One region of the Pseudomonas sp. GW821-FHT04D07 genome, then DNA from elsewhere that is predicted to be linked to it. Evidence: predicted binding sites of a transcription regulator. Region 1 holds the regulator's gene; each other region holds the start of a gene.
What was found. The regulator FliA, encoded in region 1, starts transcription of late flagellar genes. The targets are predictions, from matches to a motif close to CTAAAGTTTNNNNNNNNNNNGCCGNTAA.
Positions count from the first base shown of each region.

Region 2: AC07T0_RS16315 (methyl-accepting chemotaxis protein) is a predicted target of FliA. The motif match lies at 2,927-2,954, and genes of this name have one in related genera.
Region 3: motA (flagellar motor stator protein MotA) is a predicted target of FliA. The motif match lies at 3,163-3,190, and genes of this name have one in related genera.

Region 1 covers NZ_JBWKTH010000001.1:646,537-652,190, reverse strand. The annotation lists gene AC07T0_RS03080 (chemotaxis protein CheA) at 1-1,293, opposite strand, end outside; gene AC07T0_RS03075 (protein phosphatase CheZ) at 1,308-2,096, opposite strand; gene AC07T0_RS03070 (chemotaxis response regulator CheY) at 2,119-2,490, opposite strand; gene fliA (RNA polymerase sigma factor FliA) at 2,663-3,403, opposite strand; gene fleN (flagellar synthesis regulator FleN) at 3,400-4,233, opposite strand; gene flhF (flagellar biosynthesis GTPase FlhF) at 4,355-5,654, opposite strand, start outside.
Region 2 covers NZ_JBWKTH010000012.1:78,508-84,161, reverse strand. The annotation lists gene AC07T0_RS16340 (FMN-dependent NADH-azoreductase) at 1-142, opposite strand, end outside; gene AC07T0_RS16335 (LysR substrate-binding domain-containing protein) at 272-1,180, shown strand; gene AC07T0_RS16330 (MmcQ/YjbR family DNA-binding protein) at 1,192-1,536, shown strand; gene AC07T0_RS16325 (DUF1294 domain-containing protein) at 1,531-1,962, opposite strand; gene AC07T0_RS16320 (undecaprenyl-diphosphate phosphatase) at 1,959-2,786, opposite strand; gene AC07T0_RS16315 (methyl-accepting chemotaxis protein) at 3,083-4,717, shown strand; gene AC07T0_RS16310 (AAA family ATPase) at 4,779-5,315, shown strand.
Region 3 covers NZ_JBWKTH010000007.1:53,384-59,037, reverse strand. The annotation lists gene rsgA (small ribosomal subunit biogenesis GTPase RsgA) at 65-1,096, shown strand; gene motB (flagellar motor protein MotB) at 1,206-2,240, opposite strand; gene motA (flagellar motor stator protein MotA) at 2,244-3,095, opposite strand; gene AC07T0_RS11415 (HDOD domain-containing protein) at 3,306-4,844, shown strand; gene AC07T0_RS11410 (rhodanese-like domain-containing protein) at 4,889-5,654, shown strand, end outside.

The DNA of each region.
Region 1 (5,654 bases):
CATGCGGGTTTTCATCACCGCGGTCTGCAGGTCGGCGGTCACCACGTCGAGGTTGGACACGGCCTTGGACATGGCCTCATCGCCACTGTTCAAGCCCAGGCGCACCAGGCGGTTACGCACCAGCACCAGTTCGCCGACCATGTTCATGATCTCGTCCAGGCGCGCGGTATCGACCCGCACGGTGGTTTCCGCTTCGCTGGCGGCCGGCTTGTCACCAGCGGCGGCGGCAGGTGCCGGCGCGCGGGCCGGAGCCGGTGCCGGTGCCGGCGCGGCCTTGGCCGGGGCTGGCGTCGCCGCTGCCGGAGCAGGTGCCTTGGCGGCAGGCGCGGCAGCAGCGGCCGGTTTGGCCGCCACCGGCGTAGCCACCGCCGTGGTCGCGGCCACTTCGGTGAATTTGCCCTTGCCATGCAACTCGTCGAGCAGCGATTCGAATTCCTGGTCGGTGATCAGGTCACCGCTGGCGGCGCCTGTACTTTCAGCCGCCTGGGCCGAAGCCGCGGTGGTATCGAGCGCTTCGACCTTGAACGACCCCTTGCCATGCAACTGGTCCAGCAAAGCTTCGAATTCGTCGTCGGTAATATCGGTACTTTCCGGCGCACCGCTGGCGGCAGCTGGGGCTGCCGGCGAAGTCGGTGCCGCGACCGCATCCGGGGCGAACTGGCCCTTGCCGTGCAACTGGTCGAGCAGCGATTCGAACTCGGCATCAGTGATTTCATCGCCGCCAGCCTCGCCCGGCGCCGCACCCACGGCCATGGCTTTTGGTGCCTCGGCTGCGGCCTTGACGCTGTTCAGGGAGTCGAGCAGCAATTCGAATTCATTGTCGGTGATGTCACCAGACTCGCTTTCAGCGACCGCTTCAGGCACCACGGCCTCGGCCACCGGCGCGGCCACGACTTCGGCAGCCGCCGGTTCCGCCAGACGCGCCAAGGCCGCCAGCAGTTCCGGGGTTGCCGCAGTGATCGGGCCACGTTCGCGCACTTCGCTGAACATGCCGTTCACCGCATCCAGCGCTTCCAGGACCACGTCCATCAGCTCCGAGTCGACACGTCGCTCACCCTTGCGCAGGATGTCGAACACGTTCTCGGCGATGTGACAGCACTCCACCAGCTCGTTGAGCTGGAGGAAGCCGGCGCCCCCTTTTACAGTGTGAAAACCGCGAAAGATTGCATTGAGCAGGTCCGCATCATCAGGCCGGCTTTCCAGCTCGACCAGTTGTTCGGACAGTTGCTCCAGAATCTCGCCGGCCTCAACCAGAAAATCCTGAAGGATCTCTTCATCGGCGCCGAAGCTCATGTGTTTGGGTGCTCCTAGAATCCAAGACTGGAAAGCAAATCGTCGACATCGTCCTGACCGGACATAACGTCTTCACGTTTATCGGCATGAATCTGCGGACCTACACCCTTGGCCAACTCATTTTGCGGATCTTTTTCGGCAAGGATGGCATCGTGATCATGCTCGATACCGGCAAAACGGTCGACCTGGCTGGCCATCAGCACCAGTTTGAGCAGGTTGCTTTCCACTTCGGTGACCATTTGGGTCACGCGCTTGATCACCTGACCGGTAAGGTCCTGGTAATCCTGGGCCAGCAGAATATCGTTCAGCTCGCTCGACACCGCGCGGGTTTCCTGCTCGCTGCGGGACAGGAACGTCTCGACCCGCCGCGCCAACTCGCGAAACTCCTGGGCACCGACTTCGCGCCGCATGAAACGGCTCCAGTCAGCGCCCAAGGCCTTGGCCTCCACGTTCAGGCCAGTGACCCTCGGGGTCGCACTCTCCACCAGGTCCATGGTGCGGTTGGCCGCGGCTTCCGTCAGCCTGACCACATAGGACAGGCGCTCGGTGGCGTCGGTGATCTGCGAGACTTCCTCGGCCTGCGGCATATGCGGGTCGATCTGGAAGTTGACAATAGCGCTGTGCAATTCGCGGGTGAGCTTGCCGACTTCCAGGTACAGGCCACGGTCACGGGTCTGATTCAGCTCATGGATCATTTGCACCGCGTCGCCAAATCGACCTTTTTCAAGGCTGTCGACCAGTTCGCGGGCATGTTTTTTCAGGGTTAGTTCAAAATCACCCAGTGAAGATTCGTTGTGCTCCATAGCGCCCCCGTGGTGGACTTCATCAGCCGATGCGTTCGAAGATTTTCTCGATCTTCTCTTTCAACGCCTGGGCCGTGAATGGTTTGACCACATAGCCGTTTACACCGGCCTGGGCAGCTTCGATGATCTGCTCGCGCTTGGCTTCGGCCGTGACCATCAACACCGGCAGGTGCTTGAGCTTTTCATCGGCACGCACGTGGCGCAGCAGATCGATGCCGGTCATGCCGGGCATGTTCCAGTCAGTGACCAGAAAGTCGATGCTACCGCTGTTGAGGACGGGAATCGCGGTAGTACCGTCGTCCGCCTCAACCGTGTTGGTGAACCCGAGGTCACGCAACAGGTTCTTGATGATCCGCCGCATCGTTGAAAAATCGTCAACGATGAGGATTTTCATGTTCTTGTCCAATTCGACCTCCAAGCAGTCTTAAACGCGTTCAGCACCTGGACGCGCTGTTCAATCAATTCGGCACAGCACTCAACGACTGCATGGAAACCTCATCCGGCCGAGTCTCCCACAGGGCGTCAAACGCCATGTCGGTCTCGTTCGCAGTGTTCCCGCACTGCCTTCAACGCGCTCGCCACTCCCCCAAACGCCCCCGCAAGCGGGCCGCGCACTGGCTGTGTAACTGGCTGACTCGCGATTCGCTGACCCCCAGCACCTCACCAATTTCCTTGAGGTTCAGCTCTTCGTCGTAGTACAGCGCCAACACCAGTCGCTCACGCTCCGGCAAATTGGCAATCGCATCCGCCAGCGCCGCCTGGAAGCGTTCATCTTCCAGATCGCGCGACGGTTCGAGATGAGCACTCGCGCCGTCCTCGTGCAGCCCTTCATGTTCGCCGTCCTGCAACAGGTCGTCGAAACTGAACAGGCGACTGCCCAAGGTATCGTTCAAAATCCCGTAATAATCGTCGAGACTCAATTGGAGTTCGGCTGCAACCTCGTGATCTTTAGCGTCACGGCCGGTTTTTGCTTCAATTGCACGAATTGCGTCACTGACCATGCGTGTATTGCGGTGCACCGAACGCGGTGCCCAGTCACCCTTGCGCACTTCATCAAGCATCGCGCCGCGGATACGGATGCCGGCATAGGTCTCGAAACTGGCACCTTTGCTCGCGTCGTACTTGGTCGAGACCTCCAGCAGACCGATCATCCCGGCCTGGATCAGATCCTCGACCTGAACGCTGGCCGGCAGTCGCGCCAGCAGGTGATAGGCAATACGTTTGACCAAAGGTGCGTAACGCTCGATCAGTTCATACTGGCTGTCACGTGACGACTTGGAATACATGCGATAGCCACTGGCAGTCATAGAACCGGTCCCGCACTCGTTTGATGCACCAGACGCTCGACGAAAAACTCCAGGTGCCCCCGAGGATTGGCAGGGAGCGGCCAGGTGTCGACCTTCTGCGCGATTGCCTTGAACGCCAAGGCGCATTTCGAACGGGGAAATGCCTCATAGACCGCGCGCTGCTTTTGCACGGCCTTGCGGACACACTCGTCATAAGGAACGGCGCCGACGTATTGTAGGGCCACATCCAGGAAACGATCCGTGACCTTGGTCAACTTGGCGAACAGGTTGCGGCCTTCCTGCGGGCTCTGGGCCATGTTGGCCAGTACGCGGAAGCGGTTCATGCCGTAGTCGCGGTTGAGCAGTTTGATCAAGGCGTAGGCGTCGGTGATCGAGGTCGGCTCGTCGCAGACCACCAGCAACACTTCCTGGGCCGCGCGGACGAAGCTGACCACCGACTCGCCAATACCCGCGGCCGTGTCGATCACCAGCACATCGAGGTTGTCGCCGATATCGCTGAATGCCTGGATCAGGCCGGCATGCTGCGCCGGGCTCAGGTGCACCATGCTCTGGGTCCCCGAGGCCGCCGGCACGATGCGAATCCCGCCCGGACCTTGCAACAGTACGTCGCGCAGTTCGCAGCGGCCCTCGACCACGTCGGCCAGGGTGCGTTTGGGGGTCAGGCCGAGCAGGACGTCGACATTCGCCAGCCCCAGATCCGCATCCAGCAGCATGACGCGCCGGCCAAGCTCAGCCAGCGCCAGGGACAAATTCACTGACACGTTGGTCTTCCCGACGCCACCTTTGCCGCCGGTCACCGCGATCACCTGTACGGGATGCATGCTGCCCATGTTCTCTTCTTACCTTGTCTTGCTTAGACGGAAGGCCACATAAGTGGCTGCGCGTTCACTTGTCGGAACAATGCGTGGCAGACCATCGATGTAGGTAATTTGCAACGTCTGAATACTCATCTCAGCCCACCCGCTTCGACGGGCTGTGGTAGATATCAGCGAACATATCGGCCATGGCTTCCTCGCTGGGTTCTTCCTGCATTTGCACACTGACCGCCCTGGACACCAGTTGATGCCGGCGTGGCAGGTGCAGATCATCCGGAATACGCGGCCCGTCGGTCAGATAGGCCACGGGCAGTTCGTGACTGATAGCCAGGCTCAGCACTTCGCCGAGGCTCGCCGTTTCATCCAGTTTAGTCAGGATGCAACCGGCCAGCCCGCAGCGTTTATAGCTGTGGTAGGCGGCCGTCAGCACCTGTTTCTGGCTGGTGGTAGCCAGGACCAGATAATTCTTCGCCTTGATCCCGCGTCCGGCCAGGCTTTCCAGTTGCATGCGCAACGCCGGGTCGCTGGCCTGCAGGCCGGCGGTATCGATCAGCACCACGCGTTTGCGCAGCAGCGGATCGAGGGCCTGGGCCAGGGACTGGCCCGGGTCGACATGGGTCACCGAGACATTGAGGATCCGCCCCAGGGTCTTGAGCTGCTCCTGGGCGCCGATGCGGAAGCTGTCCATGCTCACCAGCGCGATGTTCTGCGCGCCGTACTTGAGCACGTAGCGCGCCGCCAGCTTGGCCAGCGTGGTGGTCTTGCCCATGCCGGCAGGACCGACCATGGCAATCACACCGCCCTCTTCCAGTGGCTCGATCTCGGGTGTGACAATCATCCGCGCCAGGTGCGCCAGCAGCATGCGCCAGGCCTGGCGTGGCTCGTCGATCCCGGTAACCAGTTCCAGCAGGTCGCGCGACAGCGGCCCGGACAGGCCGATGCGCTGCAGACGGCGCCAGAGGTTGGCCTGCTGCGGCTGACGGCCTTGCAACTGGTTCCAGGCCAGGGAGCCCAGCTGGACTTCCAGCAGCTCACGCAGGCCGTTGAGTTCCGAACGCATCGAGTCGAACACCCGCTGGTCCACCGCCGGGGCGTGCACCACAGGCGCTGGCGCCGGGCGCCGCGGCTCGTCGAAAGTCGGTTCGATCAGCGGCTCGGCGGCGGTCAGCGGCAGGCCGGCGAACAGTTGGCGATTGGTTGCGTTGTCGGTATCGCCGTCACTGCGCAAGCTCAGTTCGGCCTGGGCGGTGACGATACGCGACTGGGTCTTGCGCAGCTCGTCTTCGAGCTCCATGTTCGGCACCCGCGGCGACAGCGCCGAGAGCTTGTAGTCCAGGGCAGCCGTCAGCTCGACACCGCCCGCAATCCGGCGGTTGCCGATAATGGCCGCGTCCGAGCCCAGCTCATCACGCACGAGCTTCATGGCCTGACGCATA
Region 2 (5,654 bases), on a different contig from region 1:
TGATGGCGTCGCTGGCCAGGTCGCGGTAGGTCACCACGGCGGAAGGCTCGGCAAGCTTCCAGGCGTCGACAACCTGGCGGCTCAGCTGACGGGAGGCGGAGTTGTCGCCGAGGATGCTGGAATCAATGTGCAAGAGTTTCATACCGGATCTCCAAGTGAGGATCGCCACTGGGCGATCAAGTTGAGATAATCCTACAGGCGAAACCAATGGCCGATTAGACGGCTTGAATGTGATAGTTTGTCCCAACCATAGAACAATCGAGTCACGGCCATGCAAGACCTCAACGATCTCTACTACTTCGCCAAGGTGGTCGAAGCCGGCGGCTTCGCGGCGGCCGGGCGTCTGCTGGGGATTCCCAAGTCGCGTCTGTCGCGGCGGATCGCCGAGTTGGAGGAACGCCTCGGCGCGCGCTTGCTGCAACGCACCACCCGCCAGTTGAAACTGACCGCCGTCGGCGAGCGCTACCTGCGCCATTGCCAGGCGATGTTACTGGAAGCCGAGATGGCCGACGAGGCCGTGGCCAGCATGTCCAGCGAGCCCCGTGGACGCTTGCGCGTGTCCTCTCCGGTGGGGCTGGCCCAGGAGTTCATGCCCTGGGTGATCTCCAGCTTCCTGACCGCGCACCCGTTGGTCCAGCTGGAGGTGCTGATGGTCAATCGGCGAGTCGACCTGGTGACGGAAGGCATCGATGTCGCCCTGCGGGTTCGTGAACAGGGCGACGAAGATCCGTTGCTGGTGACCCGGCGCCTACGCCAGGCGCAGACCTTTATCCTGGCAACGCCGGCCTTTCTCGAGCAGTACCCTATCAGCCGCCTGGACGACCTCAGGAATGCACCTATATTGGGCGCGCTGGAGGCCGATCGCCTGGTGCACCTGAGCCTGCTCAACGCCGAGGGTGAAAAGCGCGAGCTGACTCTCGAAGCCCGACTCGGGGTCGACGACTTTGTCGTGCGCAAGGCCTGCGCCCTCGCCGGCCTGGGCTTCACCGTCCTGCCGATGCTGTATTGTGAGGAAGAGCTGGCCAACGGCACCTTCGTGCGGATACTCCCCGAATGGTCCTTGCCCGGCGGCTGGCTACAGGCCGTCTACCCTCATCGGCGCGGCGTACTGCCGGCGGTGCGGGCCTGGATCGATCACCTGGCAGAAGTTTTCAAAGGTTGCGGAGATAGAGCACTGTGAAAGGATCAAGCATGAACAGGGAAGACGTCGCGAGTTTCTGCCTGACACTACCCGGCGCGCGGGAAGACTACAAATGGGGCGGCGTGCGGGTGTTTTCCATTGCCGGGAACAAGATGTTCGCCGTGCAGGGGCTGCGCGGCGACTCGCTGGCCTTCAAGGTCGACAAGGAGCTGTTCCTCGGTCACGTCGACCGTCCGGGGATCGGCCCGGCGCCGTATCTGGCCAGGGCTCACTGGATCATCATGGACACGCCCTATCCGCTGGGCCGTGACGAGCTGCAAGCGCTGATCCAGCGCTCGCACCAACTGGTGGCGGCGAAACTGCCCAAGCGTGTCCAGGTCGGCCTGCTGCTATAAGAAGGACAGGTGCACCAGGCTGGCACCGAGGAACAGATGGTCGATCCAGAACACCTGGTGCATCAGCACAATCAACCAGAACACCAGTTGAAACGAGACTTTGCGGGTCTTGTGCCGAAACACCTGCTGGGCGATCAGCGCCCCTGGCCAGCCGCCCAGCAGTTCGATCGCGTGCAGGACCTTCTCCGGTGTACGCCAGGTCTCGTCGCGGGCCTTGCGCTTGTCGCTCCAGTAGAGGAAAAACGCCAGCAGGCTGGCAATTCCGTACGCCCACAGCGGCAGCACGCTGCCACCGCCAAGCCCCATCCGCAACGCGCCGAATCCGGGCAATGCGCAGAGCAGCAAGAGTACCGCCAGCTTGAGCTTGAGGTGCCGAACCGGAGCAGTGGCCTGGCGACTGCGCTCCGGGCTACGTGACGCCCTCATTCGTGGCTCGACCAGTCGACCCAGCCGAACTGCCAGGTGGCCAGGATCACCAGGCCGAAGACGATTCGGTACCAGGCGAATGCCACATAGGTATGGCTGGCAATGAATTTCAGCAAACCGCGCACGGCGATCATCGCGAAGACAAAGGAGGTCACGAAGCCCAGGGCGATCACCGGCAGGTCGGCCATCTGGAACTGATGGCGAAAACCATAGCCGGAGTACACCGCGGCGGCGACCATGGTCGGCATCGCCAGGAAGAATGAAAATTCGGTGGCGGTCTGGCGCGACAGCCCGAACAACAAACCGCCGATAATCGTTGCACCGGAACGCGAAGTGCCGGGGATCATTGCCAGGCATTGGGCGAAGCCGACCTTCAGGGCGTCTTTCCAGGTGATTTCATCCACCGTCTCGGCATGCACCACGTGCTGGCGGCGCTCGGCCCAGAGAATGATCAGACCACCCACCACCAGCGCGGCGGCGACGGTGATCGGGTTGAACAGGTAGGTGGCGATGATCTCCTTGAACAACACCCCCAGCACCACCGCCGGCAGGAACGCCACCAGCAGGTTGAGGGTGAAGCGCTGCGCATTGCGTTGCGTCGGCAGGTCCCGGACCACCGAGAACACCTTGTGGCGAAACTCCCAGACCACCGCCAGGATCGCCCCGAGCTGGATGATGATATTGAAGGCGATTGCCCGTTCCCCTGCGAAGTCCAGCAAGTCCGCAACGATAATCTGGTGCCCGGTGCTGGAGATCGGCAAGAACTCCGTCAGCCCCTCGACGATACCCAGAATCACTGCCTGTGCGGCGGTCCAAAGATCCATTATTCCCCCATGCTGCCACGCACCCCGCGTGACACTTGAAAAACTCGACGTTCAATCATCTGCCCGTGGGCAACCGGCGCCCAGCGTGCCGTACCGTCTGTCGTCAAAGCGTAAAAAATGCCTGAAAAATCAAACATCAACTCAGGTTTGCCGGTTTCGGGCCGAGATCCTATCAGACACGCCTGTTTGTGGCTGCCTGGAAAGTAGCCGTAAGCTGACTGGGCAAGAGCGACAAAACCTGTTTGGATGCAGATCGGCGATGATCAAAACAAGAAGAAACCAGGAGCGGTGTCCTCATGAATAGTTTGCGAAATGTGTCGATCAGTCGGCGGTTGTGGCTCATCCTCATCGTCGCCATGGCGATGCTGCTGACCCTGGGCCTGTTGATGCTCCAGCAGATCCACGACGACCTTTACCAGGGCAAGGCGCAGAAGACCCAGCACGTGGTCCAGGTCGCCAGTGGCGTCCTCAACTACTACCATGACCTGGAAACCGCCGGCACCCTCAGCCGCGAAGCCGCGCAGAAGCAGGCCCTGAGCGTGATCCGCGGCCTGCGCTACAACCAGACCGACTATTTCTGGATCAACGACCAGCGCCCGGTGATGATCATGCACCCGGCCAACCCCAAGCTTGAAGGCCAGGACCTCTCGGGGATCAAGGACCCTGACGGCTACGCCCTGTTCAACGAGATGGTTACCCTGACCAAGGCCAAGGGCGCGGGCATGATCAACTACCGCTGGCCGAAACCGGGCGCCAGCGCCCCGGTGCAGAAAACCTCCTATGTACAGCTCTTCGAGCCCTGGGGCTGGATCGTCGGCTCGGGCGTGTACGTCGACGACCTGCAGGACGAGTTCTACGGCCAGGTATGGCGCGCGTCGCTGATCGGCCTGGGGATTGCCGTGATCATGGCGCTGCTGGTGACGATGATTGCCCGCAGCATCGTGCGCCCCCTGCAGGAAAGCGTGAACGCCATGGCCAATATCGCCAGCGGTGAAAGCGACCTGACCCGCAGCCTCGACACCCACGGGCAGGACGAAGTGACGCAACTGGCCCACCATTTCAACGGTTTTACCAGCAAGCTGCGCAGCGTGGTCGGCCAGCTCCAGGCCTCGGCGACGGCGCTCGGCCAATCCTCCACCGACCTGGGCAGCAACGCCACCCAGGCCCAGGCCCGCAGCCAGCAGCAATCGCAACAGATGGAAATGGTCGCGACGGCAATCAACGAAGTGACCTACGGCGTGCAGGATGTGGCCAAGAACGCCGAGCAGGCCGCCAGCGAAATGCGTGACGCCGAAGCCCAGGCCCGGCAGGGCCAGTTGAACATCGACAACAGCCTGCAACAGATCGATTCGCTCTGCGCCACCATCGACCAGGCCGTGGAAGTGATCCGCACCCTGGCGGCCGAAAGCACGCAGATCGGCAGCGTTCTTGAAGTGATTCGGTCGATTGCCGAACAGACCAACCTGCTGGCCCTGAACGCCGCCATCGAGGCCGCCCGGGCCGGCGAACAAGGTCGCGGCTTTGCCGTGGTGGCTGATGAAGTGCGCCTGCTGGCCCAGCGCACGCAGAAGTCCACGGCGGAGATCCAGTCGATGATCGAACGCCTGCAAGGCCATTCCGAGGCTGCGGTGAAAGTGATCGGCGACAGCAGCCGTGCCTCGCAATTGACCATTGAGCAGGCGGGTCTCGCTGGCGAGAGCCTGAATGCCATCGGCCAGGCTCTGCGCAACCTCAACGGGCTCAATGCCTCGATTGCCAGCGCCACCCTCGAACAGTCCCATGTGGTGGAGGAAATCAACCAGAACGTCACCGACGCGGCAGGACTGTCCCACAGCACGGCCCTGGCGGCCGAACAGTCGAGTGTCGACAGTGAAAAACTCAAGACCCTGAGCCAGCAGCTCAATACCTTGCTCAAGCAGTTCAAGGTGTGACAGCGGGAGGGTACAATCGCCCTCCTTTTTTCCAGCCCAAGGAATCCGCATGTCCGCGCCCATGAAGGTCGTCGTCCTGGCGGGACCTGAGTCCAGTGGTAAAAGCGGGCTGTCCGCCGAGCTGCAAGCACACTTCGGCGGCCTGGTGGTCGGCGAGTACGTGCGTTACTTCATCGAATGCAACCCGCGCGACACCTGCCTGGCGGACATCCCTGCCATCGCCCGCGGACAGCTGGAGTGGGAGGACGCGGCCCGCGCGCAGGCACCGGCGCTGCTGATTCTCGACACCCACCTGCTGAGCAACCTGCTCTGGAGCCAAACCCTGTTCGGCGAATGCCCGGCCTGGATCGAACAGGCCCTCCAGGCGCGCCACTATGACCTGCACCTGTTACTGCGCCCCGAAGGCGTGGGCTGGACCGACGACGGCCAGCGCTGCCAACCCGGACTGGGCGAACGCCAGGCATTTTTCGCTGCCAGCCTCGACTGGCTGACTCGGCATGGACAAGCGGTCACTGTGATTGACGGCGATTGGCAGGCGCGTCGCGAGCAGGCCCTCGCGGCTGTCGCCCAACTGCTGGAAGGTAAAACACGCGCCTGAAAACATCGCGCACCTTGTAGGAGCCGGCTTGCCGGCGATCGCGGCCGGACGGACACCGCAAGTTTCAAGGACCTCATCGCTGGCAAGCCAACGCCTACAGGAGCCATCGTGTTTTCAAGGTCAGGCCCGGCCATTTTCCAGCCCTGTGTCCATTCTTGAAACATCCGGCACACAGGTGAAGCCTCAAAATCAACGGTTCAACTCCCGCAATGCCCCTGGTGTTAAGCCGCTGATACACCGGCGCTGAAAGCGCCCGTATTACTGCGTTGCGCAGAAATCCTCCCGCCCGTCCCCCTTGCGCCTGTCTCATCCCTGAAACAGCTTTCGCGCGTCTCCTCC
Region 3 (5,654 bases), on a different contig from region 1:
TGCCGGGCGTGCTAAACTCGCGACCGCTTGACCCTCCCCGCCGATTCAACGACACGGAACACCCATGGCCAAACGCCAGCTCAACCGCCGCCAGAACTGGCGCATCGAAAAGATCCAGGGCGAACGCGCCGCGCGCGCCGCCAAACGCGAGTCCCAAGCCGTGGAAGCGCTGGAAGGCGGCGACCTGGGGGCCGAACAGACGGGTCTGGTGATCGCGCACTTCGGCGTGCAGGTCGAAGTCGAGGCGCTAGAGGGTGAGCTCAAGGGTCAGGTATTCCGCTGCCACCTGCGGGCTAACCTGCCAGCGCTGGTGACCGGTGACCAGGTGGTCTGGCGTGCCGGCAACCAGGGCATCGGGGTGATCGTCGCGCAACTGCCACGCACCACCGAACTGAAGCGCCCGGACAGCCGCGGCCAGCTCAAACCGGTGGCCGCCAACGTCGACATGATCGTGATCGTCTTCGCCCCGCTGCCCGAACCCCATGCCAACCTGATCGACCGCTACCTGGTAGCCGCCGAACACGCCGGCATCCGCCCGTTGCTGCTGCTGAACAAGTTCGACCTGATCGATGAGCAGAACGCCCCGGCGCTGAATGCACTGCTGGCGGTCTACCGGCAGTTGGGCTATCCGCTGCTGGAAGTGTCGGCCCATCACGGCAACGGCATGGAACAGTTGCAGCAGCAGCTGGACGGGCACATCAGCGTGTTCGTCGGCCAATCCGGGGTCGGCAAGTCCTCGTTGGTCAACAGCTTGCTGCCCGAGGTGGACACCCGTGTCGGCCCGCTCTCCGAACTGTCCGGCCAGGGCACCCACACCACCACCACCGCGCGGCTGTTCCACTTCCCCGGCGGCGGTGAACTGATCGACTCCCCGGGGATTCGCGAGTTCGGCCTGGGCCATGTCAGCCGTGCCGATGTCGAAGCTGGCTTTATCGAGTTCAACGATCTGATCGGCACCTGCCGCTTCCGCGATTGCAAGCATGACCGCGAGCCCGGCTGCGCCCTGCTCAAGGCCCTGGAAGACGGCCGCGTGCAGCAGCAGCGGATGAACAGCTACCGTTCGATCATCGCCAGCCTGCCGCAAGACAGCTACTGAGGCTGGCTGATTGTAGGAGCGAGCTTGCTCGCGATGGACGCCAACGATAACGCGGGAAACCTGATACCCCGCAGTGCCTGGACTACCATCGCGAGCAAGCTCGCTCCTACTATGAACCGGTCTTGGGCTTGCCCGGTTCGTCCATCTTCAGCACCCCATCCTCGAAGATGTTCAGGCGTTGCCGCAGCTCATGGGCCGGCAGCGGCTGCTTGTCGGCCGGCAGCGCGTTCGGGTCCTTCGGCACCTCGCCCGGAGCACCTTGCCCTTCGGTCGGTGCCGGCTTGGCCCCATCCTCGCCCTGCTCGCCTTCAATGGCCTTCTGTGCCTTCTTGGTCAACACCACGATATCGATGCGCCGGTTGACCGGATTGAACGGGTCGGCCTTGTCGAACAGCGACGAGGAGGCGTAACCCACCACCCGCGCCACTTGCGTGTCCGGATAACTGCCGGCCACCAGCGCACGCCGGGCCGCGTTGGCGCGATTGGCCGACAACTCCCAGTTGCTGAAGCCGCCGGTGCCGGCGTACTGCTTGGCATCGGTGTGACCGCTGATGCTGATCTTGTTCGGCACCGCCTTGATGGTGTCGGCCATGGCCAGCAGGATGTCTTCGAAATAAGGCTTCAGACGCGCGCTGCCGGAGTCGAACATCGGCCGGTTTTCCGCGTCCATGATCTGGATGCGCAGGCCATCGGGGGTGATCTCGAACTTGATCTGGTCCTTGAACTTCTGCAGTTCCGGGCTCTCGTCGACCTTTTTATGCAGCTCCTGCATCAGCAATTCCAGGCGCTCTTTCTCCACCTGCTCGGCCATGCTCTCGACCTGATCGCTGTCGATCTTGACCTTGTCCGGCTGTGGCTCGGATTTGACTTCCGGATTGAGGGTCTTGTCCGGCGCCAGCACCGGCGAACCGCCCAGGTCGATGATGTAGGGCGTACCGCTCTCGGAGAAGCCGATCGGGTCCTTGAAATAGCCGGCGATGGCGATTTTCTGTTCCGGGGTCGCGGTGGACAGCAGCCACAGCACCAAGAAGAACGCCATCATCGCCGTCGCGAAGTCGGCAAAAGCGATTTTCCAGGCGCCGCCGTGATGCCCGCCGGCAAAGCGCTTGACGCGCTTGATTATGATCGGCTGATTGTTTTCCATGACTCAGCGACCGCGAACCGCTTGTTCCAGCTCGGCGAAGCTGGGACGGTGCTTCGGATACAGGACCTTGCGCCCGAACTCCACCGCCAGCGAAGGCGGCATGCCGGAAGCCGAGGCCACCAGGCAAGCCTTGATCGCTTCGTAGATGTTCAGCTCTTCCTTGGCATCGTGGGTCAGGGACGTCGCCAAGGGGCCGAAGAAACCGTAGGCGGCGAGAATACCGAAGAAGGTCCCCACCAACGCCGCACCTACGTGCAGGCCGATGGATTTCTGGTCGCCCTCACCGAGGGAGGCCATGGTCACCACGATCCCCAGTACCGCCGCGACGATACCGAAACCGGGCATGGCGTCGGCGACGCCGGTCACGGCATGGGCCGGATGTTCCAGCTCTTCCTTCATGGAGAACAGCTCCATGTCGAACAAGCCTTCCAGCTCATGGGGCGCCATGTTGCCGGAGGACATGATGCGCAGGTAGTCGCAGATGTACGCGGTCATGCGCTCATCCTTGAGCACGGCCGGGTACTTGGCGAAGATCGGGCTGGCGGCGGCGTCTTCGATATCGCCCTCGATCGCCATCATGCCTTCGCGGCGGCTCTTGTTGAGGATCTCGTAGATCAGCCCGAGGACCTCAAGATAAAAGGTGTGGGTAAACCGCGAACTGAACATGCTCAAGGACTTCTTGACCACGTGCATCGTCATGTAGCCCGGGTTGGCCTGCAGAAACGCACCGAAGGCCGCACCGCCGATGATCATCACCTCGAAGGGCTGAATCAGCGCGGCGATCTTACCGTGGGAAAGCACGTACCCGCCGAGCACGCTCGCGAATACGACAATGATGCCGATAATTTTAGCCATAGGTAGAGAGCACTTACTGAGTCGGGTTCAAGGTCATATTCGGAAGTTAATAAATCTCTTCTTCTACTTATCGGCAAAACTGCGCCAGACTATAGCCAGTTCAGGCGAAAAGCCAGAAAACCGGCCATGTGCCAGCTTGCACGGTCGATTGCGCAGCGCCTGCCCAGCCCTCTACGGGCCTGTTAACAGTGATGATGACCGCGCTCGAATATGGCTAACGAAACGACTGTCTCCACGCAAAAACCCAACACGCTGCAGGGCTGGATCAAGCTGCTGCAAGCCGTGCGTTTGCCCGTCCCCCAGGACAGTCACGACCGGGTCTGCCGCGCCATCCGCGACAGCCGCAGCTCACTGCGCGATATCGCCGAACTCATGCAGGGTAGCCCGGCCCTGGCGCTGAGTGTGATCTGCGAAGCCAACCAGCACACCCACGGCAGCATGACCGAGCCGGCGGAAAACCTTGAAGTGGCGATCAATCGCCTGGGTTTGAAACGCACCGAGGAACTGCTCGCACGTCTGCCAGCCAAGGCACCGGAAGAGATTCCAATCGCCTTGCGCCAGCTCCAGCTGATCAGCCAACACGCCAGCCAGCAGGCCAACGGTTTGTTCGCCGCGCGCCTGGCGCGCCTCTGGCAGGATATCCACTGGGGCAGCCTACTGTTTCTCTCGCCGCTCTGGCCGCTGGCGCTGACACACCCGAACCTGCTCGAAGACTGGGAGCTGCGGGTGATTCACAAGAATGAGTCGGCCGCGGCCGTCGAGCAGGAGCTGTTCGGCGTGCGTCTGCTCGACCTGTGCCAGGCACTCGCTGATATCTGGCGCCTGCCGAACTGGGTCACCCAGGGTTATCAGTTGCTGAAAACCGAATTGCGCACCCTGGCCAGGGCGCTGCACATCGCCCGTGACAGCGAGCACCGCTTGCACCAGCAACAGCGGCTCGACGCCGATCCGGAGCTGCGCCGCTGGCTGAACCAGCCCTCCAACACCGTGCTGCTGGCCAACGGCCTGGCCCTCTCGGCGCAACAGGCCTGGGACAGTCCGCACCACCTGCGTTGGCAATACCTGACCAGCCTGTACCTGCAACAACCCATGGACGAGTTGCAGCAGCAACTGCACCAGCAGGCGGCGCAGAGCGCCAACCAGCACAGCATGCCGGACCTCTGGCACCCGGCCGAGGCCCTGATCTGGCGCGGCAGCATGCGGCGTGTGCACAGCGGCCTGCTACCTGCGGCGGATCCTTCGCCCGAGGCCCTGGCGCTCTGGCGCAAACACTGCGCCGAACTGCTCGCCACCCCCAGCCGGTTCACCAACGCCATGCACCTGACCGGGGTCGCCCGCGATGCCCTGAGCACCTGCGGCCTGCGCCGGGTGATGATCCTGATGGCCGACCGAACCCAGAGCAGCTTGCGGGTGCACCAGATCACCGGGCTGGCGAAGGAGTCGGCCGGCCTGGTCCTGCAGGTCAGCGCGAGTCCGATCCTGCAACGGCTACTGAGCCAGCCGGCGCAGATCCGCCTGACCCCGGCCAACAACGCCCAGTTCTCGGCCCTGCTGCCCGGCAACCTGCGGGCGCAGTTCCCCGGCGAACACCTGCTGCTGCGCTCCTTGAGCAACAATGGCCGAGTGGTCATGCTGGTGCTGGCCGACCAGGGCGGCGGACCCTTTTCGGAAATGACCGTGCAGGCCTTCGGTAAAACCGCACAGTGCATCGAGAAGGCATTACATGCCTTTACCCACCGCGGCACCTGACGCTGCGTTACAATCCTCCCTTTTTTGCGCCCTGGAGACCTCACATGCCTGACTTCTCTGGCTTGCCGCTGGTGATCGAGCCCGGCGACCTGCTGCCCCGCCTCGATACACCCGAACTGATCCTGGTGGACCTGACCAGCAGCGCCCGCTACGCCAGTGGGCATATTCCCGGCGCACGTTTCGTCGATCCCAAGCGCACCCAACTGGGCCAGCCACCGGCTCCCGGCCTGCTGCCGCCGAAGGAACTGCTCGAAGCGCTGTTCGGCGAACTCGGTCACAACCCGGACGCGGTCTACGTGGTCTATGACGACGAAGGCGGCGGCTGGGCCGGACGCTTCATCTGGTTGCTGGACGTTATCGGCCACGCGCGTTACCACTATCTGGATGGTGGCCTGCACGCCTGGCTGGGCGAAGGCCGGCCCGTCGACAGTGACACCCCCGCGGCCGTCGGTGGTCCCGTGGCCCTGACCCTGCACGACGAGCCCACCGCGACCCGCGACTATCTGCAAAGCCGCCTCGGCGCCGCCGACCTGGCCATCTGGGACGCCCGCGGCCCGTTGGAATACAGCGGCGAGAAAGCCCTTGCCGCCAAGGCTGGACACATCCCCGGCGCGGTGAACTTCGAATGGACCGCCGGCATGGACAAGGAGCGCGAGTTGCGCATCCGCCGCGACATGCCGCAGATCCTCACCGAACTGGGCATCACCCCGGACAAGGAAGTGATCACCCACTGCCAGACCCATCATCGCTCTGGCTTTACCTATCTGGTCGCCAAGTCGCTCGGTTACCCGCGCGTCAAAGGTTATGCCG